Linked DNA regions of Methanothermobacter thermautotrophicus str. Delta H. The protein of the gene in region 2 interacts with the protein of the main gene of each other region in a pairwise test. Links are inferred from orthologs where the notes say so. Each region holds a gene or a part of one and is shown on either strand. Other genes may lie near its edges.

Evidence for each region.
Region 1: the proteins of sepS (region 2) and pscS interact in binary tests that used the Methanocaldococcus jannaschii proteins (3 or more experiments, as listed by UniProt). The link is inferred for Methanothermobacter thermautotrophicus str. Delta H from one-to-one orthologs.

Annotation. Positions count from the first base shown.
Region 1 is NC_000916.1:961,589-974,015, reverse strand. Bases 845-3,839 are described here. They hold pscS (O-phospho-L-seryl-tRNA:Cys-tRNA synthase), read left to right. Parts: upstream 845-1,772; coding sequence 1,773-2,906; downstream 2,907-3,839. Other genes in these bases: MTH_RS05050 (universal stress protein), read right to left, coding at 3,449-3,839; MTH_RS05055 (transcriptional regulator), read right to left, coding at 3,027-3,437; MTH_RS05065 (NTPase), read left to right, coding at 1,262-1,786; MTH_RS05070 (radical SAM protein), read left to right, coding at 845-1,251. Also shown: MTH_RS05075 (TldD/PmbA family protein), read left to right, coding at 1-237; more of MTH_RS05070, read left to right, coding at 259-844; more of MTH_RS05050, read right to left, coding at 3,840-3,892; MTH_RS05045 (TIGR00288 family NYN domain-containing protein), read right to left, coding at 3,895-4,362; MTH_RS05040 (TetR/AcrR family transcriptional regulator), read right to left, coding at 4,460-5,086; mtrA (tetrahydromethanopterin S-methyltransferase subunit A), read left to right, coding at 5,230-5,772; rpsJ (30S ribosomal protein S10), read right to left, coding at 6,121-6,429; tuf (translation elongation factor EF-1 subunit alpha), read right to left, coding at 6,464-7,705; MTH_RS05010 (elongation factor EF-2), read right to left, coding at 7,819-10,011; rpsG (30S ribosomal protein S7), read right to left, coding at 10,029-10,589; MTH_RS05000 (30S ribosomal protein S12), read right to left, coding at 10,595-11,020; MTH_RS04995 (NusA-like transcription termination signal-binding factor), read right to left, coding at 11,042-11,473; MTH_RS04990 (50S ribosomal protein L30e), read right to left, coding at 11,480-11,776; rpoA2 (DNA-directed RNA polymerase subunit A''), read right to left, coding at 11,787-12,427. UniProt on the Methanocaldococcus jannaschii protein: Converts O-phospho-L-seryl-tRNA(Cys) (Sep-tRNA(Cys)) to L-cysteinyl-tRNA(Cys) (Cys-tRNA(Cys)).
Region 2 is NC_000916.1:1,349,381-1,365,359, forward strand. Bases 6,535-9,393 are described here. They hold sepS (O-phosphoserine--tRNA ligase), read right to left. Parts: upstream 8,834-9,393; coding sequence 7,235-8,833; downstream 6,535-7,234. Other genes in these bases: ribB (3,4-dihydroxy-2-butanone-4-phosphate synthase), read right to left, coding at 6,535-6,759; MTH_RS07165 (DUF120 domain-containing protein), read right to left, coding at 6,844-7,212; tfrA (fumarate reductase (CoM/CoB) subunit TfrA), read left to right, coding at 9,041-9,393. Outside these bases: MTH_RS07130 (HAD family hydrolase), read right to left, coding at 1-231; MTH_RS07135 (LysE family translocator), read right to left, coding at 310-936; MTH_RS09825 (hypothetical protein), read right to left, coding at 949-1,113; ala (alanine dehydrogenase), read right to left, coding at 1,203-2,195; Asp-tRNA(Asn)/Glu-tRNA(Gln) amidotransferase subunit GatA, read left to right, coding at 2,426-3,781; MTH_RS07150 (AAA family ATPase), read left to right, coding at 3,795-5,258; MTH_RS07155 (ATPase domain-containing protein), read right to left, coding at 5,333-6,058; more of ribB, read right to left, coding at 6,070-6,534; more of tfrA, read left to right, coding at 9,394-10,699; MTH_RS09430 (hypothetical protein), read right to left, coding at 10,723-11,058; MTH_RS09435 (HAD hydrolase-like protein), read right to left, coding at 11,073-11,417; MTH_RS07185 (amidohydrolase family protein), read right to left, coding at 11,414-12,697; hisG (ATP phosphoribosyltransferase), read left to right, coding at 12,887-13,750; MTH_RS07195 (fumarylacetoacetate hydrolase family protein), read left to right, coding at 13,762-14,535; leuS (leucine--tRNA ligase), read right to left, coding at 14,702-15,979. UniProt on the Methanocaldococcus jannaschii protein: Catalyzes the attachment of O-phosphoserine (Sep) to tRNA(Cys).

The DNA.
Region 1 (12,427 bases), 390 kb from region 2 along the record:
GTCACAGATGTCCTTGGAGCCCACACAGCAAATCCAATATCCGGTGATTTCTCGGTGGAGGCCAACAATGCGTTCATGGCGGACTCAGGGGAATTCACACCTGTTAAGAAGGCAATGCTCTCAGGGAACATATTTGAGCTCATGATGAAGGTCTCATCAACGGACCTTGAAAGGAGGCAGGTGGGGGGCTTTGTAACCGCGCCCCTCATGGTTGAGGATGTTCATGTCACAGGGTAACCCCATTTATCATTCATGATCATGTCACTGAAGGATGCACTTCACCACTACCTCTCTGTGAGGGATGGTAGGACGGATGCCAGTTTCATGGTGGCCGCCAGGACACCGGCATCCTTCCATGAAACCTCAGGGATGTCTGAACTCTGGAGGGAACATGAAAGGATAGAGAAGGGCATAGAGTGTTCAGGAGCATGTGAAAGGTCCTTCCTTGATCTTAAAATCGAAATCGCTGAAAGGATCCTGGGGGAGTGTTCACTGTGCCCCTGGAGGTGCGGGGTTAACCGCCACAGGGAGCAGGGACACTGCGGTGTCATGGAGCCACGGGTGGCCTCGGAGTTCCTGCACTACGGGGAGGAGGCCCCCCTTGTACCCAGCCATACCATATTCTTCTCTGGCTGCACCCTGAGGTGTGTCTTCTGTCAGAACTGGGACATATCCCAGAACCCCTCTGCAGGCAGACACATTGAGGTGGATGAACTTGCAGCGCTCATAGAGGAGAGGAGGCGCATGGGGGCAGCAAACGTCAACTTCGTGGGCGGAGACCCGACACCAGCACTCCCATATATCCTGAGGGTTCTATCCAGGGTTTCCATCAGTGTGCCTGTCGTATGGAACAGTAACATGTACATGACCAGGGAATCCCTCAGGCTCATAATGGGTGCTGCAGACCTCTACCTCACGGACTTCAAGTTCGGCAACAGTGAATGTGCAGAGAGACTGGCAGGTGCCGGTAACTACTTTGAGGTTGTATCCAGGAACCACCTCATGATAGCAGGTGAGGATATGATAATAAGGCACCTGGTGCTTCCAGGGCACCTGGAGTGCTGCACGAAGCCCATCATATCATGGGTCGCAGAGAACCTGGGAACAGACACTGTAATGAACATAATGGGCCAGTACCGGCCCCTCTACAGGGCTTCAGCTTACCCTGAGATCAACCGTCCCCTCTACATTGAGGAGCTGGAGGAGGCCAGAAGATGGGCCCTGAGTGAAGGCCTTGAAAACCTTATCTAGGGGGAATCTGATGAAGATACTGATCACCGGGAGACCCGGCAGCGGGAAGAGCACCATGGTTGGAAGGCTGAGGGATTACCTTGAGGGCATGGGCTTTTCGGTTGGGGGGATCATAACACCTGAGGTGAGGGTGGGTGGTTCAAGGTGGGGATTTGAGGTCGTTGACATAGCATCGGGCAGGAGGGGCCTCCTTGCGTCAGTTGAAACAGAGGGCCCCCGTATTGGAAGGTACGGTGTAAATGTGGGGGTCATGGATGAACTGGCTGTCCCTGCAATCCGGAGGGCCATGCTGGAGGATGACTGCATAATCATAGACGAAATCGGCCCCATGGAGCTTAAGAGCCGGGAATTCAGGAGGACGGTAGACGAGGTCCTCAGCTCTGACGTCCTCCTCATTGCAGCGGTACACAGGAAAACCCTTCAAAGTATAAAAAAGAGGGAGGACATAAGGGTATTTGTTGTTGATCCTGAAAAACGGGACAGGGTTTACCTCAGGATAATTGACTTACTTGGTGATTATCATGGAATGCGCTGATTATGGTCTTACAAGAAAACTTGAAAGGGATAACCTCAACCTCAACCCCCTCCAGCGTGGCGGTGTTCTCCCCGCCGCTGCAAGGAAGGCCCTCCATGAATTCGGGGATGGTTACAGTGTCTGTGACTACTGTGATGGGAGGCTGGACCAGGTCACAAGGCCCGCGATAAACTGCTTCCTTGATGACCTTGCAGACTTCACAGGCTCCGATGCGGTGAGGACGGTTCATGGTGCAAGGGAGGGTAAATTTGCGGTGATGCATGCACTCTGTGAGAGGGGTGACACCGTTGTTGTTGATGGAAATGCCCACTACACAACACACCTTGCAGCTGAGAGGAACGGCCTTGAAATCGTTGAGGTGCCATCAACCGGACACCCCAGCTATGAGGTAACACCCGAAGCCTACAGGGAGGTCCTTGAGGAGACCATCGACAGGGTTGAGGTTAAACTTGCTGTGCTGACCCATGTCGATGGTAACTACGGGAACCTGACAGATGCACGTGGCGTGGCGGACGTCTGCAGGAAGCTGGGGGTCCCATTACTCCTGAACTGCGCCTACTCCATGGGAAGGCTCCCGGTTAACCTCAGGGAACTTGGGGTTGACTTCGTTGTTGGGAGCGGTCACAAGAGCATGGCGGCCTCCGGGCCTATAGGTGTGCTGGGGATGAAATCTGAGTGGGAGGACACTGTGCTCAGGAGGTCAGGGAGGCATGAGAAGAAGGAGCTTGAACTCCTGGGCTGCACATCACGTGGAGCGCCACTGGCAACCCTCATGGCCTCTCTGCCCTATGTGAGGGAGAGGGTTTCACGCTGGGACGGGGAGGTTAAGAAGACACGCTACCTTGTCTCTGAACTTGAGGATATCGGGGGTATAGAGCAGCTGGGTGTGAGACCCAAGGAACATGACCTCGTGAGGTTTGAAACCCCTGTTTTCCATGAGATAGCGGCTTCACATCCAAGGAAGGGCTTTTTCCTCTATGAGGAACTTAAGAAGAGGGGTATAGTTGGAATAAGGAGGGGCCAGACAAAGTGGTTCAAGTGCAGCATCTATGGCATGACAGAGGAGCAGGTGCAGTACGTGGTTGACTCATTCAGGGATATAGTCGAGGAGAACCGGTGAGCTGACCGCTGGCTGCAGTTCTTGAAAAGAGAGGAGAAATGTTACCTTTTTCATGTAAAGAGGGGTAAGGGAGAAAAATCAGTGGATTCCAGTAGGCTGTTCTCAATTTTATGAGTACATTTAGAGGACCACAGGGAACTGGATCTCCCTCACATCCCCATGGAGGATCTCCCTTGGCGCACCTATTACGTCCAGCCTGTTCTCCTCAACGTATTTTATGAGCTTTCTGTAGGCCTCCTCACGGGCTTCTGAGTATTCTGTAAATATCACAGTATGGCCCGGGATTGTGACTATCCTCACCTTCCCGTCACCCTCAGATTCGCCCTTTACAGGTATACCCACATCGTATCTTCCCTCGTCCTTGAGGGGTGCTGTGTAGAAGATCACTGTGGGGTCACCGTCGGCCTCAAGTTTATCATTTGATGATACAAAGTCTGAAACCTCTTCAAGGACCTCCAGTGTTTTACTGAAGGGCCCTGTAAAGGTTATCACAGCAAGTTTCTCATCATCCAGTGTCCTTTTACCTATCATTACAATCACCGTTAACCAACGACCATCATGGGCTTTGTGGCTGATTTAAGAACCTTCCTTGTTATGCTTCCGGATATTATGCGGTCAAGGCCGTGTTTGCCTGAGCTGCCCATTACAACGAGGTCCACGTCCTCGTCCTCCATGACCTCGAGGATCACCTCTGCGGGGTTACCCTCAAGTATAACCGTATCAAGGCGGGTTTCTGTCATGTGGCCCAGCTCCTGTTGAGAGCTGAATTCCTCCTTGAGGATGGATATTGCCTTCTCTGCCTGTTTTTTCAGTATCTCCTCAAGGCGTCTGCTGATATCCTCGTCCCAGATTTTCCTGTAGGACGTGTCAACTACACTTATGGCCAGTATGTCTGCCCCGCTCATCCCTGCTATGTGGAATGCGTGCCGGGTTGCCTTCCTGGCGTCCCCTGAGCCGTCTGTGGGTATCAGTATTCGCCGGTACACCTCTACACCCCTTCGCTTCCAAGGATTATTGAGTCGTCTGCTGAGTTCTGGAGTGCTATACTGAAACCTGGCTCTGCACCTATGACCAGGGTCTCCTTCCCGTTCTCCTTGGCTATGTTTATGAGGGGGAGGAAGTCAGCGTTCCTTGTCATAATTGCAACCACATCGATGTTGGGGTTGTGTATGAGTTCAAAGGCTTCAACTGCGAGCTGAACATCCACATCACCCGCAACTATCATGGGTGAGAAGCCCTGGTTCACAACGGCCTCTATCAGCTTATCTGAGGCGTACTGGTTCAGCAGCACCTTTCCTACCTTGAGGTTTCCCCTGTCAAAGAGGAGGTTCTTTACAAATTCAAGATCTGAACAGAATTCCTTTCTGAGCATGTTTGGACCATCAACAAGGAGCCCAAGACTCTTTTTATCTTTTCTGCTGTTGTTTATTATCACAAAGTTATCGTCATTATCCATTTCATCAGTTCCTCTCTTTAACTTTTAATACCCTTATGTATCTAAAAACTTATATAGTTATGTGGTGCTGTTGAGAAAGAGTTTAGATGTTATTTTATTAGGGCCTGAGGGCGGATTCAAGGAAAACCTCAAGGTCCTCCCAGAACCTGTCCCTGCTGATATTCCTGGCCTCCAGGACCATCCTGGATGTGAAATCAAGGTTCAGGGCGTTTATGGCCAGTGTATGGATGTATATGGATAGCTCCACAGGGTCGAGGTCGCTGCGGATGCTTCCGTCATTCATGCCCTCCATTATGGCCTCAACCATGAGCCTCCACATTCCGGTACGGAGGTCCACTATCTCCCGCGCATCCTCACTTTCACTCAGCTCGAACCTCTCGGTGCCACTGTAGCAGTATATCCTGAAGTAGTCGGGGTGTTCCTTTGAGAAGCTGTAGAGGGCCTCCACCATGGCCCTGACCTTACCGTATCCATCCGTGTCAAGCTCCAGGCACCTTCTGTACATGCTGTGGAGTATGCGGACACCGTAGAGGTTCACTGCGAAGAAGAGGGATTCCTTGTTTTTGAAGTAGTAGTAGAGGAGGGCCTTGTTGACCTCTGCCTCCTCGGCTATCTCATCCATGGTCACTCTGTCGTATCCCCGTGCAAAGAATGCCTTCTCTGCCGCCCTTATTATCTGTTCACGTCTCCGTTCACGTTCACGTTCGCGTCTTGATGGGGCCATGTGGATTCACCATTCAGTATCTCTATGAATATCTGTTCCGGTATTTTAAAACATTTTGCACCGGAAGATTTATATGTCATTAACTACAAGTTAAATTTTAACCGAAAGTTAAAAATTAACTGACGGTTAAAGAGGTGTTTCTTATGGTTGAAAAGAAACCCGTACCTGAAGACTGGCCACACATAGTTGGGGACTATGTGGTTGGTGATGAAGAAAGCCCGGTTGCGGTTGTCACCCTCGGGTCACACATGGAAGATGAACCCGTGAAGGCGGGTGCTGCAATTTCAGGTCCACTTCACACAGAGAACCTTGGGATAGAGAAGGTTGTTGGGAACGTTATTGCAAACCCCAACCTGCGCTTCCTTGTTGTATGCGGTGCAGAGGTAATGGGGCACATCACAGGGCAGACCATGAAGGCCCTCCACAGCAATGGTGTAGACCTGGAAACAGGGAGGATCATCGGTGCAACCGGTGCAATACCCTACATTGAGAACATGCCGGAGGAGGCCATAGAGAGGTTCCGGAGACAGGTTGAACTGGTGGACATGGTTGATGTTGAGGATCCAGATTCAATAGCTGCAAGGATCCAGGAATGTGTGGTTCATGACTCCGGTGCAATGGAAGAGGAACCCCTCATTTTAAAGGTTCCAGAGATAGGAAAAGGGGATTCAGAAGAAAACACCTGATTATTTTTTTTAAGGGTCTGACCGCCACCAGAAGGCGGTCACTTCCTCCTATTTTCACGCCGGGACTGGGATTTGAACCCAGGAGGAGCAAAGCTCCACAAGATTTCCAGTCTTGCGCCTTACCTGGCTAGGCTATCCCGGCAGAACAGTTAGATTTCAGTTCAGAAAAAAGTTTTTTTAAGCGCCGGGACTGGGATTTGAACCCAGGCGGAGAGAATCTCCACGGGATCTCAAGTCCCGCGCCTTACCTGGCTAGGCTATCCCGGCAGTATCAGATAAAAGAGATTGATAAACTCTTATTTATATAGTTTTTGGTGGTGAATTTAGTTAGAGGGGTTTACACCCCAGTTAACTTTTGAGTTCAATTTCAATGCTGACATTGTCAGGCACATTGACCTTCATGACCTGACGCATGGCCCTTTCATCGGCCTCTATACCCACAAGCCTCTTGTGGATCCTCATCTCCCATTTCTCCCAGGTAGCGGTTCCCTCACCATCCGGGGATTTCCTTGTTGGAACCACGAGCCTCTTTGTTGGGAGGGGGATTGGGCCTGACATGTCCACGCCTGTCCTTTCAGCAATCTTCTTGAGCTGGTCACAGACGTATGCCAGTTTTTCAGGGTCTGTCCCTGTCAGTTTAATCCTTGCTTTGTGCATTTAAATCCTCCTGTAAAAAAGGGAAGAGGTGGGTTTATTTTGCTGGTACGAGGTCTATGCACATTCCAGCAGCCACTGTCTGTCCCATGTCCCTTATGGCGAATCTTCCCATGTGTGGGATGTCCTTTATCTTCTCGATGACCAGTGGCTTGGTTGGTTTGACCTTCACAACAGCAGCGTTACCTGTTTTCAGGAAGTCAGGGTTTTCCTCTTCCACCTGACCTGTGGCAGGGTTCATTTTCTGCACCAGTTCAAGGAAGGTACAGGCAACCTGTGCTGTGTGGCAGTGGAATACAGGTGTGTAACCCACTGTTATGACACCAGGGTGCTGGAGAACAACGATCTGTGCTGTGAACTCCTTGGCAACCTTTGGTGGGTTGTCAAGGTGTCCTGCAACGTCTCCCCTTCTGATGTCGTTTTTACCGACACCCCTGACGTTGAAACCTATGTTGTCACCGGGTTCTGCCTGTTCGATCATTTCGTGGTGCATTTCGATTGATTTAACCTCTCCACTTACACCTGCTGGTTCGAATATGACGTTTTCACCCTTCTTGAGGACACCGGTCTCGACACGTCCCACTGGAACTGTACCGACACCTGTGATGGAGTAGACGTCCTGTATAGGTATCCTCAGTGGAAGGTCCACAGGTTTTTCAGGTGCTTCAAGGTCGTCGAGGGCTTCAACGAGTGTTTTACCCTTGTACCATGGGGTGTTTTCGCTCTTTGATGTTATGTTGTCCCCTTCAAAGGCGGAGAGTGGGATGAATTCAACGTCGCTTGGCTTGTAACCCACGGTTTTGATGAGGGCTGCAACCTCATCCTTGAGGGCGTTGAATTTCTCTTCGTCGTAGTTGACGAGGTCCATCTTGTTGATTGCGACTATGAGCTGGTTTATACCAAGTGTCCTTGATAGGAACACGTGTTCCTTGGTCTGAGGCATTACACCGTCGTCAACTGCGACAACAAGGACTGCTGCGTCTGCCTGGGACGCACCTGTGATCATGTTTTTAACGAAGTCACGGTGTCCAGGGCAGTCCACGATTGTGAACTCGTACTTGTCTGTTTCGAATTTGGCGTGTGCAAGGTCGATTGTAACTCCCCTTTCCCTTTCCTCGGAGAGCCTGTCCATGACAAACCTGAACTTGTCCTCACCTTCAGCTAACTGCTGCTCGGCGATTGCTCCGGCCTGCAGGAGCAGGTGTCCCACTAGTGTGGATTTTCCGTGGTCTACGTGTCCAATAAACGCCAGGTTCATGTGTTCTTTTTCTTTAGCCATAATATACCTCCATATATGATGGTTTAGCCTGATTTTTTAGATCCAGCAAATGGGCATGCTGTTTGTCTAAGGTAATTTCCTATATTCTTTTTAATTATATAAGTTTAATGGGGTTAACCCAGGTAGTGGTCTGCCCTGTAAGGTTCAGGACTGAGACCCTTCCTGGTCCTTACCTCCCTTGTTATGGTGTGCTGCAGTTCATTTGGAAGTCTCTCGAATCCAGCGTTCTCTGTTGACCAGAGACATCGTCCCTCGGTGGCTGACCTGATATCACCTGCGAATCCGAACATCTCTGCCACCGGTACAGTGGATTCAACGGTTACCATGTCACCCTCCTGGGTCATGTTGACGATCTGTCCGCGCCTGTTCTGTATCTCACGTGTTGCGCTTCCCATGTAATCCTGTGGCACGTTGATGAATACCTTCTGTATGGGTTCAAGGAGCACTGGCTCCGCAGACATCATGGCACCGAAGATACCCTTCCTTATGGCTGGAAGTACCTGTGCGGGACCCCTGTGGACAGCGTCCTCGTGGATCTTGGCGTCCATGAGTTTTATTTTAACCCCCATGACCTTCTCCTTGGCGACTGGACCGTTGTCCATTGCACTCTCAAATCCATCCATGAGGAGTTCCTTGATCTCATCGAGGTACTGGATACCACGGGTCATGTTGATGAATAGGTTCTTTTCATAGACATCCCAGACCCTTCTGGCCTCCTCCTTGTCCATACCTGCCTCAATGAAGTTCTTGGCCATCTCCTTGCCCTTGACACGGCCCTCCTTTATCTTACCTTCCTGTATCGCCTGCATCACTGATGCTTCAACCGGTTCAATTTCTATGTAGAAGCGGTTGTGTTTGTTGGGTGATTTACCCTCAACTGGTCCTGCGGTACCTGCAACGGTCTCCCTGTAGACGACTATTGGTTCGGATGTCTCTATCTCAACACCCTTCTCGTTGATCCTGTAGGCTATGATCTCGAGGTGGAGTTCACCCATACCTGAGATGAGGTGTTCACCGGTCTCCTCGTTTATCTCAACCCTTACGGTTGGGTCCTCCTTACCCACCTGTCTGAGCACCTCTATGAGTTTTGGGAGGTCCTTGGTGTTTTTGGCCTCAACTGCAACTGTAACCACAGGTTCGGAGATGTGTTCAAGACCCTCGAAGGCCTTTATCTTCCTGCCGGTGTCGCAGATTGTTTCACCTGCAACTGCATTCTTGGCACCGGTTATGGCCACGATGTTACCTGCCGGGACCTTGTCGGTGTTAACCCTCTCTGGTCCCATGTAGACACCGACCTGCTGGACACGTGCCTTGCTGTGGGAACCCACAAGGAAGACCTCGCTTCCCTTCTCTATTGCTCCGCCGTAGACCCTTCCGGTAGCGACTTCCCCTGCATGTTTGTCTATACTCACATCGGTCACCATAACCGCCAGGGGACCTTCAGGGTCTGTTTTGAGCATGGCCTGTCCCTCTTCACTTTCAAGGTCCCCTGACCATATTATTGGAACCCTGTAGGCCTGGGACTCGGCCGGGCTTGGGAGGTGTTCAACAACCATTCCCAGGAGGACCTGGTGCAGTGGCACCTTCTGGGCCAGTTCCTTCTGGTTGTCCTCTGTGCAGTACTTGTAGATGTCGTTGAAGTTTATGCCTGTCTCCTGCATTATCGGGACGTTTATGGCCCAGTTGTGATAGGCTGAACCGAAGGCAACACTTCCATCCTCAACACGAACCTGCCATTTATCCCTGAACTCCTCAGGGGCCATGTTCTTGATGAGTTTGTTTGCATTAGCTATGATCTTCACGAACCTCTCCTGGAGTTCACTGGCGTCCAGTTTCAGTTCGTTTATGAGCCTGTCAACCTTGTTGATGAATAGGACGGGCCTCACATTTTCCTTGAGGGCCTGCCTTAGCACGGTTTCTGTCTGGGGCATTATGCCCTCAACGGCGCATACGACAACAACTGCACCGTCCACGGCCCTCATGGCCCTTGTAACGTCCCCCCCGAAGTCAACGTGACCTGGTGTGTCGATGAGGTTTATGAGGTATTCATTTCCCTCGTAGGAGTGGACCATTGAGACGTTTGCAGCGTCAATGGTGATACCCCTTGCCTGTTCCTGTTCGTCGAAGTCAAGGAAGCGCTGATCCCCGGCCAGTTCGGCGGAGATCATCCCTGCACCAGCCAGGAGGTTGTCTGAAAGTGTTGTTTTCCCGTGGTCAATGTGGGCCACTATACCGATGTTACGGATGTACTCCGGCTGGTACATGAGCTCCTTAATCTTACTAATCATTTTTGCACGTCTGCTCACTAAAACCACCTGTAAGTTTAATGTGCGGATCTGGCTATCCTTTCTTTCTCTTCCTTCTTCTGTATCGCGAAGCTTCTTGTGTCGTACTCTGCAGCCAGCATTATCTCATTTGCAAGGCACTCCTCTATGGACTTCTTGTTCTTGAATGCTGCCTGCATGGCGCCCCTGGTTATGAATCCGAGTGAGAGGTCCACCCTCCTCTGGGGTGAGATGTCAACTGCGACCTGGTATCCTATACCACCGTACTTGATCCTTGTGGTCTCCTCCCTTGGGGATGTGTTTTCAACTGCCTTAACAAGGATCTGAACAGGGTTCTCCTTGGTCCTCCGGTTTATTATTTCAAAGGCTTCCTGCACTATCTTGTAGGCCTTGTTCTTTTTACCTGAATTCCTCTCTGTCCTCATGACCTTGTTTATGAGCCTCTCAACAATGGAGACCTTTGACTTTGCGAACTGTCTCTTGACGTGTCTTCCCATGGTGTGGGGGACGAGTATGCTGTCAAGGCATATGTACTTGGCGAGGCCCATGTCCTCAACCTTGACCTCGTCCAGTTCCCATTTATCAAAAACTAAACTCATAGGGATTACCTCACAGGTTTTTCTATTTTCCCTTTAACCATTTCCTGCAGGGATACGTTGTTGACCTTTGTCACCTTCCACCTGACACCGGGTATGTCACCCATGGACCTTCCTGAAGGTCCACCTATACCCTCAACAACAACCTCATCGTGTTCATCGATAAAACCAATGGCGCCGTCGCCAGGTGCGAAGGCGGTGATCTGTTTTCCGTTCTTTATTAGCTGGACCCTGACACATTTCCTTATGGCTGAGTTTGGCTGTTTTGCCTCTATACCAACCTTCTCGATCACTATGCCCCTGGCCTGGGGTGCTCCCTCAAGGGGGTCCGCCTTAACGTCGAGGCGCAGTGATCTCCTCTTGTAGTGTGTGTCCTTCCATTTGAACTTCTGCCTCTTGCTTTTAAGTTTCTTTGCTGCGAAAAGTCCTGGCAAATAAGATTCCTCCTGTAAAGATTATTTTATTATAATATTGCTTATGTTATGCTGTCTTCTGGCCAGAAGTCTGGCCCTCTCAATGTTCTGCCCGCCACGTCCAATGGCGATTCTCTTGTTCTTGGGGTCTGTTTCGACTGTGGCTATCTTTTCACCGTTTTCCTTCTGGAGTATCCTGATACTCCTGACCTTGGCGGGTGCCATGAGGTTCTTTATGAACTCCACGGGGTCGTTTGAGTGTTCTATTACTTCAACACCCTTATCAAGGGCCTTCTGAACCTTGGCAACCGTGCTTCCCTTTTTACCTATGGCCAGACCCATATCACCCTTCTTGACAAGGAAGGTTACCCTGCCGTTTTCATCATCCACGATGCAGTCCTTCACCATTGCACCCGTCATGCTCTCAAAGAGTGCAATGTACCTTATCTCATTTGTGGTAAATTTGATAGTCACAGCAACCTACCCCACCATTTCCAGTATTGTTGAATCACCTGGATCCTGGATTAAGAGGGCCCCCACGGTGAATGGTTTACCGCAGACAGAGCCCAGTTCAACACTGGTGCCTTCATGGGTGTACACCGGGATCTCTGATAGCTTCGCATAGTATTCTATGTCCTCCTTGAGGTCCTCTGGAATGTTGCTGGCCATCACCACCAGTTTACCCTTACCCAGTTTGAGGCTCTGAATCGTCCTCTTTGATCCAAGGATAACATTACCAGTATCTACAGCGACTCGTATTCCTCTATCTATGTCCATCTACTGCCTCCTATTTTCTTTCTTTCATCACAACACTAACGGAACCTGTACCCAGGGGTATAGGTTGCCCTATAATAATGTTCTCTATGATACCGGTGAGGTGGTCCACCTCGCCCCTGATACTTGCTCTCAGAAGGTGCTTACCGGTTTCCTCAAAAGAAGCCCTTGCAAGAACACTGGCCTTTTCACCACTGATACCGTGCCTTCCAATGGACTTGACAGAGCCATCAGCAGTCATCATATCTGCAACGAGCATTATGTGCCTTATGTCAACTGTGAGCCCCTGTTCCTCCATGGTCCTCTTTGCTTCGTGTATTATTGCGTTTCTGGCAGCCTCTATGCCCAGAACTGTCTCTATCTCATGTATATCGTTGGTCGTGGTCCGGACCTTATCCACACCCTCTTCTTTAAGAACAGCTCCAAGGTTTGAACCCTCAGTATGGATTACCCATTCATCATCCTCTTTACGGATAACCACCTTTCCTATGTTTTTAACCCCGCTTATCTGGAGTTTCCTCACCTTATCTGCGAGTAACCTGAGCTCCCTTATGGTGGGCTTCGGGGGTTCAAATCTCAGTATGTTGTTATCTATTTCTACTTTCTTAAAAGTTTTTTCCACCTTGGCCAGTATCTCATCATATTCAAGGTGCT
Region 2 (15,979 bases):
ATTGAACCTTATATGGTTCCTCTCTATGAATTCGTAGATTGTCTGGTGGGGCCTGGCATTCACTATACAGGTGGATGGGTCCGTCTGAAGTACCACGAGTGCTCTACGGTCCCGGTAATCAACAACATCAAGTGAGTTCATGCTGTCACATATCTTACCGGTTTTAAGATCCTTGAGGGCCCTGTACCTCCTTATGAGTGTCCCTGAATTATCAAAAACAACGGCCTTCATCGGACCAATATATGTTTTTTATGGTATTAAGATTTTGAGAGGATACAGTGGCACCTGTAAGCGAGACCCATAAACATCCTAGGAATACCCTGAAATGGCCTTCAGACTTTCAATTAAGAAGTAGACTCCAAAAAGAATCAGGAATAGACTTAAAATCATCATAACAATTTTGTAAGGTCTTCCATTCATTCTGAAGGATTTCCTTGATGAGAGGAATGATACGAGACTGTACCATGTGAGGTCAGATGACCAGTGACCTGCGAGGAATGCCAGGAGCCCAAGGACGCCTGCAAGCTCCAGTCCCCTGTACATCAGGGCAGCGCCCACCGCACCCCACCACAGGAAGAAGTATGGGTTCGCAAAGCTTATGATGGCCCCCCGAAGGATTGACCCACCCTCAGGGATATTTTCAGTGTCTTCAGAATCCCTGAAACCAAGGATTCCCATCCATATGAGGACTGCTCCACCTGCAGTCCCAAGGATGGCTGGAGCAGGGCCTGATCTGAGGATATAACCCAGGCCCATCAGTATCAGAGTAACAAGGAGAGCCTCTCCGAGGACATGGCCGGCCACAAGGAGGGGTCCGGCCCTGAATCCCCTCCTGATGGAATCTGAAACAGTTACGGTAAGGAGGGGTCCGGGGGCCATGGCCCCGGATAGTCCAATCAGAAATGATGTCAGGGCGAATAGCAGGATACTGATCATGATTCCACGGCTTCAGTTGTATCTGTTCAGTATCCTCATTATCTCTGAGAGGTGGTGGTCTATCTCTTCGATCTCTTCTCTTTTAAGGGACCTTGTCCGGCTAACTATCCTCATCCTCTCGAAGACATGGTCCATCCTTGTGAGGAGTTCATTCATATACGTCCTGGTGGGGTACATGCTATCAGCTCCATATCAATTTCTATCACTCATAGTATAAGGATCCTTCCAGTCATCTGTGATGATTATCGGCGGCAGGGTGCCTCCAGTCATCCCTGAAGATCCACCTCCAGACCCACTTCACCGGCAACGGCCCTCTCATAGATCATCCATGCTGTTGTTATATCCTGAATGGAGAGTCCAGTCGAATCAAATACGGTCACATCAGCGGGTGAAGTTCTACCCTCAATCTTGCCTGTCATAACATCCCCCAGGCTTCCCTGGAGGTCATCCACCCTGAGGATCCCCTCGGTGATGGGCACGTTTATTTCTCCGCTGTGGGTTGCCTGCTCCAGGCTGTCATAGAATACACGGGCATTTTTGAGTATCAGAGGGTCCAGTTCCTGCTTCCCTGGGGCGTCTGCACCCATGGCACATATGTGCGTACCCGGCGACACCCAGTCTGCCATGACCACAGGACTCCTTGATGGAGTGACGGTTACAACGATGTCCATACCCTCAACAGCCTCCCTTGGATCTGTAGCGGCCCTCACGGGGACTTCATATTCCTTTGAAGCCCTTAAGGCAAATTTTTCACGCGTTGACGGTGTCCTGCAGTAGACGCTGACCTCCTCAAGATCCGCCACCCTGCTGATTGCCATGAGCTGGGTCCAGGCCTGCCTTCCGGCACCGATTATCCCGAGCCTTGACGCGTCCCTGGATGCAAGGTACTTCACCGATACACCGCCAGCGGCACCCGTTCTCATATCGGTTATATGGGTTCCATCCATGAGTGCAATGGGGAACCCTGTTTCAGGGTCCACAAGCTCTATGACAGCCATTACCGTTGGCAGGGAATGCCTATCAGGGTTTGAGGGGTGCACATTGACGCACTTAACACCGGCCATCTCAAGCTCCTCAAGGTAGGATGGCATGACACGGAGGTCTCCATTGTATCTCCTGAAGAACAGGTACATCTTAGGGGGCATCTGAACCCTCCCAAGGGCCTCCTGGACAAAGGCACCCTCAACCGCCTTCAGGCAGTCGTCCATGTTAAGAAGGCCTTCAACATCACTCCTGGTTAGCACAACTGTTTTTTCCATGCATCCACCGTCCCCATTTAATAACAATCAGGGTCAATCTACCAATCTTTAAATATTGAACATCTCACATTTATTAGTGTTGGAAATGAAATTAAAACCACGGATGAGTACTGTCATGGCTGTCCCGGCGGTCCATGGACCGGAAACTCCACCCTCGAGGCAGTCATGGCAGCTATTAAGGTTGATCAGACTTATATCTCACTTCAACTTGAAATATAAGGGTGTTAAAGATGGAAACTGTTGATAAGGTTGATATGATTAAGAATCATGGCCTGACCGCATCAGAAAATCTTGAAAAATTTCTTAAGAGGATTGAGGCAAAAAACGATGACATCAACGCCTTCCTGGAGGTTAGGGGTGAAGAGGCGATTAAGAGGGCTGAGGAGATAGACGCCAGGATAGCCTCCGGCAAGGAGACAGGGAAACTGGCGGGCCTGGTGATAGGAGTTAAAAGCAACATCAACGTGGAGGACTTCAACGTATCAGCAGCTTCAAAGACCCTCGAAAATTACACTGGAAGCTACGATGCAACTGTTATAAGGCGCATAAAGGAAGAAGACGGTATAATAATTGGCATGACCAACATGGACGAATTCGCTGCCGGGAGTTCAACCGAGACATCATTCTTTGGCCCAACAGACAATCCAGCAGCCCCCGGGAGGATCCCGGGAGGTTCAAGCGGCGGGAGCGCTGCTGCAGTGGCTGCTGGTATGTGTGACCTGGCACTGGGATCAGATACAGGGGGTTCAATAAGGAATCCAGCATCGCACTGCGGTGTAATGGGCTTCAAACCAACCTATGGGGCAGTATCCAGGCAGGGCCTCCTGGACCTTGCCATGAGCTTTGACCAGATAGGACCCCTGGCAGCAGATGTATCCGGGATCTCACTTGCACTGGATGTCATCTCAGGTTATGACCCGGCAGACCCCACAACCCTGGACAGTTCACCGGACCTTGAGGTGGAGAGGGAACTGAAGGGCCTCAGGGTCGGTGTTGTGAGGGAGTTCCTTGAGGTCACAGATGAGGCAATAGATGAGGTTATTCAGGGGAAACTCGGAGCCATGGAGGATGAGGGCGCCGAGATAGTTGAACTGGATTTTGGATACATAGACCTCTGTCTCCCCACCTACTACCTCATAAACTACGTTGAATTCTTTTCAGCCACCAGGAAGTATGACGGCAGAAAGTACGGTCACAGGATAGAGGATGTCTGCGGTTCGGAGGTCCTCAGGAGGATACATATGGGTTCCTACATCAGTCAGAAGGAACTATCTGGAAAATACTACAAGAGGGCCCTCCAGGCAAGATCCCTCATAAGGAGGGAGATAACAGGGCTTCTCAGCCATGTGGACATAATAGCGGGGCCAACGGTTCCAAAGCTACCCCACACACTGGGTGAGGAGCTTGAACCAATGGAGATGTACGCCTACGATGTCCTCACGGTCATAGCTAACCTTGCAGGTATACCCGCTGCAAGCATACCTGCAGGGGATGTGGGCGGAGTCCCTGTTGGCCTGCAGCTCCAGGCAAAGCCAGGAGATGATGGCATGATAGTATCGGCCATGAGGGAGATTGCTTCACTGTAAGAGAGTGTCCCCCATGAGGATTGGACTCGTCTGTATCAGGGGATCGGTCCCTGCCTTTGAGAACTTTGGATTTCTCCCCACCGATATAGTTGGAAGCAATGGTCTTGTAAACGGTTCAAGGGCCCACAGGGTCCTGGACGGGATCATAATACCAGGGGGAAGTATCGTTGAGTCAGGAAGCCTTTCACCTGAACTTGCATTTGAGATAAGAAGGATGGCATCGGACGGAAAATTTGTCCTGGGTATATGCTCAGGATTCCAGGCCCTGGCAGAGAGGACCGATATAGGGAGAAAATCGCCATGCCCTGTTTACAGGGAGGGTCTCGGGCTCCTCAACGTAACATTCCACCCCATGATAAGCAACGACAGGGTGGAGGCCACCATAACCGGCGAGTCCTTCCTGACCTCAGGGATGTCAGGTGAGAGGATAACTGGCTTCCACTGCCATACCTACGGTGAGATACGTGGTGATGCACCTGAGATAATGAAGTCCCGCATAGTCAGGGCAGACTATCATGAAAGGCCAGGGGAGATCCTATCAGGGGTCTGCAGTGATGATGGTAACGTGGCAGGGACCATGGTCCACGGATGCCTCGATGAGAACCAGACCCTTGTCAGTAACATCCTCAAATTCCTTGATGCGGATGAAACTGCAAGGGAGAGGATACTTGAAGCCAACAGGAAACTGCGGGAAGCTCTGAGATCTGAGCTCGGGATATCAACGGGGATACGTGTTATGGATAGGGGCGGGACGAGGGGCACCCCACCAGCCATAATGATAGCATCCACGGGTTCAGACTCCGGCAAAACATTCATATTAACGGGCCTTGCAGGCGCCCTGAGGAGGAGGGGCCTCAGGGTGGGCGTTATCAAGGTGGGACCCGATGTCAGGGACATAGTCCCGGCCCTCTACCTCATAAAGGAGCCCATGGAGGAGCACTCATCCATAAGGATAGGGCGCCTGGGCTGGATGGAGCTCAGGGATGTCCTTGAATCTGTGAGGGGAAGATACGACATAATACTCATCGAGGGCGTTATGAGCATCCTCACAGGTCTCCTGAACGATATAACACCCTACTCCGGGGCTGAGATTGCCCTGGCAGCAGGTATCCCCCTGATTATGGTGGCAGGTTGCAGCAAGGGGGGTATAGAGTCTGCGGTGGTTGATCTTGACGCCCACATATCGGTACTTGAGGGACTGGGCCTTGAGGTCTCCTGCGGAATACTCAACAGGGTCTATGATATGGATATATTTGAGAGGGCATCAGGCGGAAGGTACCTTGCCATTCCGAGGGTGGAGATGAGTGAGAGGGGCGGCACACCCGAGGTTGAGATAAAACTTGAGGACTTCTGCCTGAAGGCCATGGAGACCGTGGAGGAGCACCTTGATGTTGATACCCTCATCAGCTTCGCAAAAAAACCAGAATTCAGGGGTTATATGGGCCCTGAAGAAATCAAAAAGGTATTCAGTCCCTGAATCCCCGTCTTTGGGATCCCAGCCATCAGGGGCTGGATCCCCTATTTCCGGGAATTAAACCATCAGGTCAGGTTTTAGATTCCCATATCCTCTTCAGGGATCTCCTCACCCTCAGTTATGGTTATACCCTCCTCGCCACCGATCTCATATGTGAGGAACTGGAGGGGTGTTTTGGTGCTTCTCATCTTGACTATGTCCATTATCCGCTCCCTGCGACCGGTGTAGGGGTTCTCCCTTCTACCAAGTTTTATGGCGCCGTATACCGAGAAGAGAGCAAGTTCATTGAACTCCTTGGAGGTTGCACTGTCCAGTATTATGACGGATGTTATACCCCGCTGTTTGAGCTCATATACGAGGAGATCAAACTGGTTCCTGAATTCATAGGCTGTGAGTTTGGCTGTGTAGCCACCCAGACTGTCTATGACAACCACCTCGGCCTCGGGGGGTATGTCATGTATTATCTTGGTGAAGTTGCCCTTCATGGGGTCCATGTCCATGCTTAGCTCTGCCTCGGTTATCCTCGCCCTTATACCTGTAAGTTCTATGAAGTTGAGGAGTCCCTTCTCCTCCAGCTCCTGGGTGTTCCAGCCGAAGGAGTTTGCCTGTATGTGGAGGTCATTGGCGTCCTCCTCTGCTGTTATGTAGACGGTGTTGTAACCCTCCATGCAGCTGCTTATGGCAAACCGCAGCCCGAAGATGGTCTTACCACACCCGGGCTCCCCTGTTATCAGAACAGATCTCCCCATGGGAAACCGCCTATGATCATCAAGTCCATTGATCCCTATCTTCAGCCTCTCCATTATGAACACCTCTATGATCTGAACTCCATGTATGATTCAATAAGTTCTGCACCGCTCATGAAAATAAGGTCATGTTCCCTGGCGTATTTCATGGCGTCCTCTGTTGAAAGAGAGTTACCTGTCCTGTCATCCATCATCTCACAGCAGACAGCAACACCGGTAAGTCCGGCCATTTCCATGAGGGCTATGCTCATCTCGGTGTGACCCCCCCTCCTGAGTACATGGCCATCAGCGGCCCTGAGGAGGGTGACATGACCGGGGGACCTGAAGAGGTCGCCGAAGCTCTCATGTCTATCATCCCTGCAGATCCCTGCAAGTTCACCTATGGTGAGGGCACGGTCATTGTCGGTTATACCGGTGAAGGTCTTCCTGTGATTCACGGTTATGGAGAAGGCGGACTTCTCATCGTAGGGTATGTCATGGGGGGATAGTTTTCCCAGGACCGGGTACCTCCCTGACGCCTCCTCCATTATATCGGTCATGTAGGGTATTCCAAGCTTCTCTGAGTTTTCCCAGGAGACAGGCACACATATGAGTCCCCCGGCGTCGTTCCTCATGATCCTTATATGCTCCGGTTTTATCTTCTCAGCAGCAACGATCATGTCTGTTTCTCTTTCACGGTTATCTGCATCAAATACAAGGACTATTTCTCCCCTTCTAAGTGCTTTAAGGGCTTCCTGAATCATGATCACAATCTCCATTGATAATCCTGATGTATATTTTATCCTGAGATTTAATCGGCGGCTATGCTGAGCTATTATCTATTCATTCCAGCCTGATGTCTGTTATTCCTGAATTTCACTGGTGTCTATATCCAGGCTAACGGTATCTCCATCCCTTAATTTAAGGGTTTTTCTGAGGTTCACAGGGGCCACAAATTCAAGACACCCCTGCCGGTGATGGGTCTTAAGGGGGAAGAGTATGGCCCCCTCAACCACCCCGTTGAGCAGGGCCTTAACGTAGAGGACATCACCGAAGCCACCGCCTCCCTGTATCACAGGGGCCCCCTCCCTTATCCTCTCCACAATTTCAGGGTCACCGACCTCTATGTTGAGGGTGCCGGGGAAGGGATCGAAGCCCAGTTTTTCCCTGAACTGGTCCCGGTATACGCTACGGGTTATGAAGTAGGCCCCCTCACCGAAACCTGATTTCACCTTTCCTCTGATAATCAGAGGTTCACCCCCTTAACCTGCACCTTATTGTTGAGAACAGCGGTCCCCTCAGGTCGATCTCCCGGTTTTTACCGGTTATGTACCTCATGGCGGTGTCCTCAAGGGTGAGGTTCAGGTCAGAGAGGGATCTTGCTATTGTGCTCCTCACCTCAACCTCCTCGGCGCCACTTACAACCATCTCCTCTATGCGGTAGGCTGCCTCGGCTGCAAGGGCCTCCATGTAGGTTATACCGGTGTTCAGGCCCTCCTTCCTGGCCCTGGTGATGAGTTCGCTGTCGAGCTCGGTTCCAGGTGGCACACCCAGGATGTTCCCATCATGTATGTAAACGGTGTTCCATACTGCGGGTCCCAGCAGCCGTGTGTTCTCCTCCACCTCAAGGGCACTCACCTCTATCCTCCGCCCAAGGAATTCCCCACTGTAGACCTCGAAGCTGCAGGGGGACGGGGCGTCTGCATGGGCCCTCCAGGTTTTGACTATCTTCTCCATGAGCATACGGCCATCTGAGGTTACAGGGTGGAGGTTTATCCTGAGCATCTCGGCGATGTCCCTGTCAGACAGTCGCCATTCACCGTATATCTGGGGGTAGACCATTTCACGCACGTCGCTTGCCTGGTTGAGGATCATGGCAACCCTTTCAACCCCCACCCCAAGGTTCATGACCTCCTGGTCTATCCCGTACATGGAAAGGGCTATCGGTGAATAGAGGCCGAATGTTGCCACCTCAACCCACTCCTTAAGGAGAGGGTGGTAGGCGTAGACCTCTGTCTGGGTGCCGGGTATGTAGTACTTGGACTTCTTCTCATCTGGGCGGAACCTGAACCTTGAAAATCCCAGGTGCTCGAGGAGCCCCTCTGCAACGGCCTTCCCCACATCAAGGGGGACCTCATGGTCAACCACCACACAGGAGGCGGAGTGATAGGTCATCAGGTGACTGGAGTCCTCCTTCTGCTCCCTCCGGAAGCAGCGGTCGATGGAGAAAAGCTTTAGTGGCATCCTGTACCTGTCGTGGATGTTCTGGAGTGATATGAACCATCCTGATGTCATGTGGGACCTGAGGGTGGTTCTCCCTGAGACTGGTTTGAGGTCCCTTATCTCAGGGAAGACCCTCTCAAGGACCCTCAGACCGTCGTGGCTCTCAACTTCAAGGGCATTGGATACCTCGAGGACGAGGTCGTCCCCTGAAAGATCCCCCTTCTTGTATGACCTGAAGACCTCCTTCAGGTTTTCTAGCTTCTCATCAGACACATCTATGCCCATATCCTCTATCATCTGGATCCTCCCGGTCCCGAGTCCGATATCGGGTCTTGGGAGACCCCCGAGGTAGAAGCACCTGTCCAGGACTGCAGGGGCCTCGGGCCCGAACTGGCGGTATATGTGCTCCTCGTCTATGAGGAGAGGGTTCACCATTTCACTGAATCCAAGGCGCAGGTAGGCCTCCCTTATCATCCAGATGGTATCATAGAGTACGTGCGATTTTCCGGTTTCGAATCGGAGGCGTGGATACTGCATGTCATGGTGGGGTTTCCTTAGACTCTTCCCACTTTCAAGCCATGCCCTTTCAAAGTCCCTCCTTGAAAGCTTCACTATATCCTTTCTTTTCAAACAGAACCCCCAGTGATCATTATCGAATAAATCAGGCGACTGATCCTGATTGAAGGCTTAAATCCATACATCACCCTCAGATTAGAACGTCCGTAGAGGACCGGGTGATGGTTCATCACCTGAGCTTGACTTTATTCTCGGTTATGGTTCATCACCTTAACTATTGACTGCCAAACCTTATAATAATGAATGCTAAAAATATTGTCCATGGAAAGTCAGGTCTATGAATGTGATGTTCTGATAATAGGCTCAGGTGGAGCTGGCTGCAGGGCAGCCATAGAAGTTTCTGAACACAATCTCACGCCATTAATAGTTTCAAAGGGATTATCATTTAAATCAGGGTGCACTGGAATGGCTGAAGGAGGATACAACGCTGCATTTGCATGTGTTGACCCCGAGGACAGTCCGGATGTGCACTTCGAGGACACCATGAGGGGTGGGGGATTCCTCAATGACCCCCAGCTTGTCCGCATACTTGTGGATGAGGCACCCGACAGGTTGAGGGACCTTGAAACATATGGAGCCCTCTTTGACAGACAGGAATCCGGGCTGCTTGACCAGAGGCCCTTTGGGGGGCAGACCTACAGGAGGACATGCTACCAGGGGGACCGCACCGGCCATGAGATGATAACAGCCCTCAAGGAGGAGGTCATACGACGGGATATAGAGACAGTTGAGGAGATCATGATAACATCCCTCCTTGTGGAGGAGGACCGTGTACTGGGAGCCATGGGTGTGTCCATAAGGGACTCAAGCACTGTGGCCTTCAGGGCGTCTTCAACCATCCTGGCAGCCGGTGGGGCCGGTCACATCTACCCCGTTACCTCCAACACCATCCAGAAGGGCGGTGATGGATTTTCAGTGGCATGGAAGGCAGGGGCTGACCTCATAGACATGGAACAGGTCCAGTTCCACCCCACGGGCATGGTCTACCCCGAGTCAAGGAGAGGGGTCCTTGTGACGGAGGCCGTGAGGGGTGAGGGCGGAATACTCCTCAACAGTGAGGGGGAGAGGTTCATGAAGAGATACGACCCCCGCGGCGAACTGGCAACAAGGGATGTTGTTGCAAGGGCAATCTACACCGAGATCATGGAGGGGAGGGGCACCGGGAATGGTGGAGTCTACCTTGATGTCAGCCACCTGCCCGATGAGGTCATAGAGGAGAAGCTTGAGACCATGCTCCTCCAGTTCCAGGATGTTGGTATTGATATAAGGTCCGAGCCAATGGAGGTGGCACCCACAGCACACCACTTCATGGGAGGCGTCAGGATAGATGAGTGGGGCAGGACAAACCTCAGGAACCTCTTTGCAGCCGGTGAGGTTACCGGTGGTGTCCATGGAGCCAACAGACTGGGCGGCAATGCACTGGCGGATACCCAGGTATTCGGAAGGAGGGCCGGGATAGCAGCTGCAAGGAACGCCATCAAATCAGCCCCGGCGTCTATCAAGTCTACTGTTGAGGAGGAGGAATACCGTATAAAGTCAATGGTGGCCGAAGGATCACACAGCCCATCCGAGATAAGGGACAGGCTTCATGAGGCCATGTGGAACGGTGTTGCCATAGTAAGGAGCCGTGAATCCCTTGAATCAGCCAGAGCAGTTATCCAGGACCTCACGACGATGATGGGGGATCTGAATGTCCCTGAGACGTCTGGCTTTAACACCTACCTCATCGAGGCCCTCGAACTTGAAAATATGCTTGTAACCTCATCAATGGTGGTGGAATCAGCCCTGATAAGGGAGGAGAGCAGGGGATCCCATTACAGGAAGGATTTCCCTGAAACCAGACCTGAATGGCTTAAGAGCATAGTCCTCAACAGGAACAGAAGACCCGGCTTCATAGAGAGGGGCCTTAAATCAGCCTAGGTCCACCTTAAACATAGGTCAGCTCATATGATCTGCTGCCGATGATCACCTGCCATGATCTTCAGCACGGTATCCCGGAGTTCAGGTTTTCTGTAATCAGGGAATACATGGCGGGCCCCTGCCGCCATCAGGGCCCGATCACTGTACCTTCCTGCTGATATGCCGATGTTAACAGCCCCAACATGGTCACCAGCCCTCATGTCATGGGGAGTGTCTCCGAAGAGCACGGTACTCCCGGTTGCACCGATCCTGAGACCCCTTCTAACCGCAATCTCTGTTAGCTTATTCCTGTCAGGACTGTCACTACCAAACCCGCCGAAGGAAAAGTAACCTGCAATACCTGCCCTTTCGAGCTTCATGAATGCTATTTCCCTCAGTTGCCTGTAACAAGGCCCATAGGTACATCCATGGATTTAAGGAAACTCAGGAACTCCTCCACGCCATCTATGAGTTCTATATTCTCTTCATTTATGTTATGTTTCACGTATTCTCTGAGTTCCCGGAGGAATCTGGGCAGCTGACCCTCTATCTCTTCACCTTCAAGGCCCCTGAGGAGGAGGACCTCCTCTGCTATCACAGGGTCTGTCTTTCCATGGTAGTCTATGAGCTCCACGCCGGCATCAACACCATAGACCTCCCTGAAGGCGTGCCTGAAGGCATTCTCATGGGCGGAAGAGCGGTGTATCAGGGTCTTATCAACATCAAAGAGGGCCATCATCCTGTTAGCTCCGCGGCAGCTGCTTCTGCGAGTTCCATCACGTATTTCTCCTCCAGGACCTCCAGTTCTCCATCCCTCAGGAGAATCCTCCCATCACATATGACGGTGTCCACATCGGCCCCTGAGGCAGAATATACCGTGTGTGACGGAGGGTTTCTCCAGGGAGTCAGGTGGGGCCTCCTGGTATTAAGTATGACGATGTCAGCGAGCTTACCAGGCGCTATAAGACCGGCGTCGATTCCAAGGGCCCTGGCACCGTTGAGTGTGGCCATACTGAACACATCCATGGCTGGAAGCGCTGTAGGGTCTTCAAGGTTCACCTTCTGGAGCAGTGAGGCTGTTTTCATCTCCTGGAACATGTCAAGGTTGTTGTTTGATGCGGCGCCATCGGTTCCCAGTGAAACGTTAACACCCCTCTGGAGGAGCCGGGCGACCGGGGATACTCCCGATGCAAGTTTCATGTTACTTGAGGGGTTGTGTGAGACCTTCACATCTCTCTCTGCAAGTACATCAATCTCCCAGTCCTTCAGCCACACGCAGTGGGCAGCCACGGTCCGTGGGCCCAGCACCCCAACCTCATCAAGGTACTCCACAGGGGTCATTCCATGGGACCTAGAGACTTCACTGACCTCATTCTCTGTCTCTGAGACATGTATATGTATCATGAGATCATTTTTATCGGCCAGGGCAGCTGTCTCTTTAAGGAGTTCCTCTGAGCACGTGTAGGGGCTGTGAGGGCCAAGCGCAACCCTTATGCGGTCATCTGCCATCCCATGGCATTCCTTTATTATCCTGCGGCTCTCCCTCAGTTCGGCCGTCATCTTTTCAGTGTCTCCCAGGTCTATCATACCGTGGCTTATGACGCACCTGAGGCCTGCCTCCTCCACGGCACGTGCAACGTGGTCCATGTAGAAGTACATGTCGTTGAAGGAGGTTGTACCTGATCTTATCATCTCGATGCATCCCAGCAGGGCTCCGGCGTAGCAGTAATCCCCGTTGAGCCGGGCCTCGGCAGGCCATATGTGATCGTTCAGCCACCTGTCAAGGGGTAGGTCATCTGCAATCCCCCTGAAGAGTGTCATTGAGAGGTGAGTGTGGGTGTTCACAAGTCCAGGAATCAGGAGCTTGCCTGTTCCGTCAATAACGGTGTCAGCATCCCCCGGGCTGAGGGTGTTCGAGACATCAGCTATCCTGTTATCCTCAATGAGGACGGATCCCCGCCGGATTCCCCCTGCATCAAGGATCTCTGGACCGGTTATCAGTATGCTTTCATTATCCATGGAACCACCTTATAACTTATAAGTTCTAACTTATAATCGGTCAGGGACCGGACTCCAAACCTATTATATAGGTTTCCTGAAAGAGATATAAGTTAATCTCCAGTGAAGAATGATAGATCCTGCAGATGAACGGATAAACCCTGCAGGAGCTTAATGTAAAATAAATTTAACCAGTCATCGAGGGATTTAATGAAGATAAGAATAGCGGTTCCCTCCAAGGGAAGGATAAGCGAGCCTGCAATAAGGTTACTTGAAAATGCAGGTGTCGGCCTTAAGGACACTGTTAACAGGAAATTATTCTCAAAGACACAGCACCCCCAGATTGAGGTAATGTTCAGCAGAGCAGCGGATATACCGGAATTCGTTGCCGACGGTGCCGCTGACCTGGGGATCACCGGCTATGACCTCATAGTTGAAAGGGGAAGTGACGTTGAAATCCTGGAGGACCTCAAATACGGGAGGGCCAGCCTGGTTCTTGCAGCCCCTGAGGACTCCACCATCAGGGGCCCGGAGGACATACCTCGGGGTGCAGTTATAGCCACAGAGTTCCCGGGGATAACAGAGAACTATCTCAGGGAGCATGGTATAGATGCGGAGGTTGTTGAACTCACAGGATCAACAGAGATAGCGCCCTTCATTGGAGTCGCTGACCTCATAACAGACCTCAGCAGCACAGGGACAACCCTCAGGATGAACCACCTCCGGGTAATCGACACCATCCTCGAAAGTTCGGTTAAGCTCATAGCAAACAGGGAAAGCTACGCCACCAAATCAGGGATAATAGAGGAACTCAGAACAGGGATACGTGGAGTCATAGATGCCGAGGGGAAGAGACTGGTGATGCTTAACATCGACCGCAAAAACCTTGACAGGGTCAGGGCCCTGATGCCCGGGATGACAGGTCCCACGGTCTCAGAGGTGCTCTCAGATAACGGGGTTGTGGCAGTACACGCAGTGGTGGATGAAAAGGAGGTCTTCAACCTCATAAACAGGCTCAAGGCGGTGGGGGCAAGGGATATACTTGTTGTGCCCATTGAGAGGATAATACCCTGAGGGTGATTGAATTGAAATTCCTGAGGTTCATGAAGGATGGAAGGCTCCTTCACGGGTTCACAGAGAACAGAAGGATATTGGAGATCCGGGAGGAGGAATACCTCTCAGATAACCCTGAGGTCATTGCTGAACATTCACTGGATGATGTGAGGATACTACCACCGGTATCCCCATCCAAGGTAGTCTGTGTGGGCCTCAACTACAGGGACCATGCCGCTGAACTTGGAATGGACATCCCGGATGAACCGATCATCTTCCTTAAACCGCCGACAACCGTGATAGGTTCTGGGGACACAGTGATATATCCTGAGATGTCCTCAGAAGTTGACTATGAGGTTGAACTTGCAGCCGTCGTATCAGAGAGGGCCCGGAGGGTTGACTCCTCGGCGGCATCTGAGTTCATAGCAGGCTACACTGTCCTCAATGATGTAACTGCAAGGGACCTGCAGAGGAGGGACGGTCAGTGGACACGTGCAAAGAGTTTTGACACCTTCTGCCCGATAGGGCCTGTAATAGAGACTGATGTAACTCCGGATAATCTTGATATATCCCTGAAACTCAATGGAGAGGTCAGACAGTCCTCAAACACGTCCAACATGATATTCACGGTCCACGAGCTCCTCGAGTTCATATCCCATGTCATGACACTGGAGCCAGGGGACGTCATAGCAACTGGCACACCTCCCGGCGTGGGCCAGATGGTACCTGGGGACACCGTGAGGGCCACCGTTGAGGGTGTGGGGACCCTTGTGAACCGGGTTGAAAGGTCTGTGTGGATGGATTGAGGATTTTATCGACCATTGAGAAAGGATTCTTTTTTCATAATTTTTCAGAGAAAAGAGAGATGGGTCTGGATATTCTTTTGAGGAATTCTCATTTTTTCATATGTTTGCAGAGAAAAGAGAAAAAATGGGTCTGGATTTATACTCTAGGAAAAGAGCTGTCTGAGGATCATTCAAGGTATATGGCTGGCTTCAGGGGAACGGCATTCACAGCCTTGTTTTCAGGGTCATAGTCTGGTTTGCTGTGTATCACAACCCTGGCTCCAACCTCTGATTCAATGTAATCAGATGCATCCATGAGTACGCTGTACTCGTCTATCACCGTAACCTCTGATTTACCAAGGTCCCTGATGATCCTCCTTACAAATTCAGCAACCTCCTTCATGTTATCATGGATGCCCTCAGCTGAAACCCTTCCCATTATGGAGCCCATATCTAGTTTTCCTACCTCTGCTGCGACCCTTAGCACATCCCATTTCCATTTTGGTGAGGTGTATATGTGGACCCTCTCCGGGGTGGATCCAAGGATCTTCATGATTTCCTGAATGTCTCTAACGGTATTCTGGACCATCTCCTCTGCAACCTGCACATCCCTGCTCTCTGCATCATCTGAGAAGTCAGGCCATGGAGCTTCTGCTACAAAACCCTCACCACCATACCTCTCCCACATCTCCTCAGCAGTGTAGGGTATGAATGGAGCCATGAGCCTTATCCAGGCGTGCAGAACGTTTGCAAGGACAGATTTAACCTCATCATCAACTCTACCCTCAACACGCTTAAGGTAGTGGTCAACATCCTTTTTAAGGAGATAGAGTGCCTCCTGAACTGCCTTTCTTGTCTGGAATGATTCAAGGGCCCTTGTGGCTTCACGTATCCTCTGGTTCAGCTGACCCATCATCCACCTTCCAATGAAGCTTTCAGGTTCAGCTGGAGTAACCTCACTGAGGACTGGCCTACCATCCAGGATACCTGAGACCCTCTCTCCGAATTCCCTGAACCATTCAATCCTCCTGCGGGTCCCGATGACCTCACTCTCCCTCCAGTCAAAGTCCTGCCATGGCTCTGCTGAGGACATGAGGAAGAGCCGCACCACGTCTGCACCGTGCTTCTCGATGGCATCCCTCAGGAGTATGACGTTGCCCTTGGAGGATGACATCTTGTTGCCCTCAAGAAGGCCCATACCAAAGACCACAGCCCCCCGGGGCCACCCTGACTCAGGGAATATGGCTGAGTGGTGGAATATATGGAATGTCAGGTGATTGCCTATGAGGTCCTTTGCAGAGAGCCTCCAGTCAAGGGGGTACCAGTACCGGAATTCCTCCCTGAGATCCTCAAAGGTTCCTGAATCATCTAGGAATATGGCATCAAAGAACTCATCGTCCATCTCCCCGGCATCCATCTCCCTGAGGCGGTGTGCGATGGTGTAATATGCCATGTAGATTGTTGA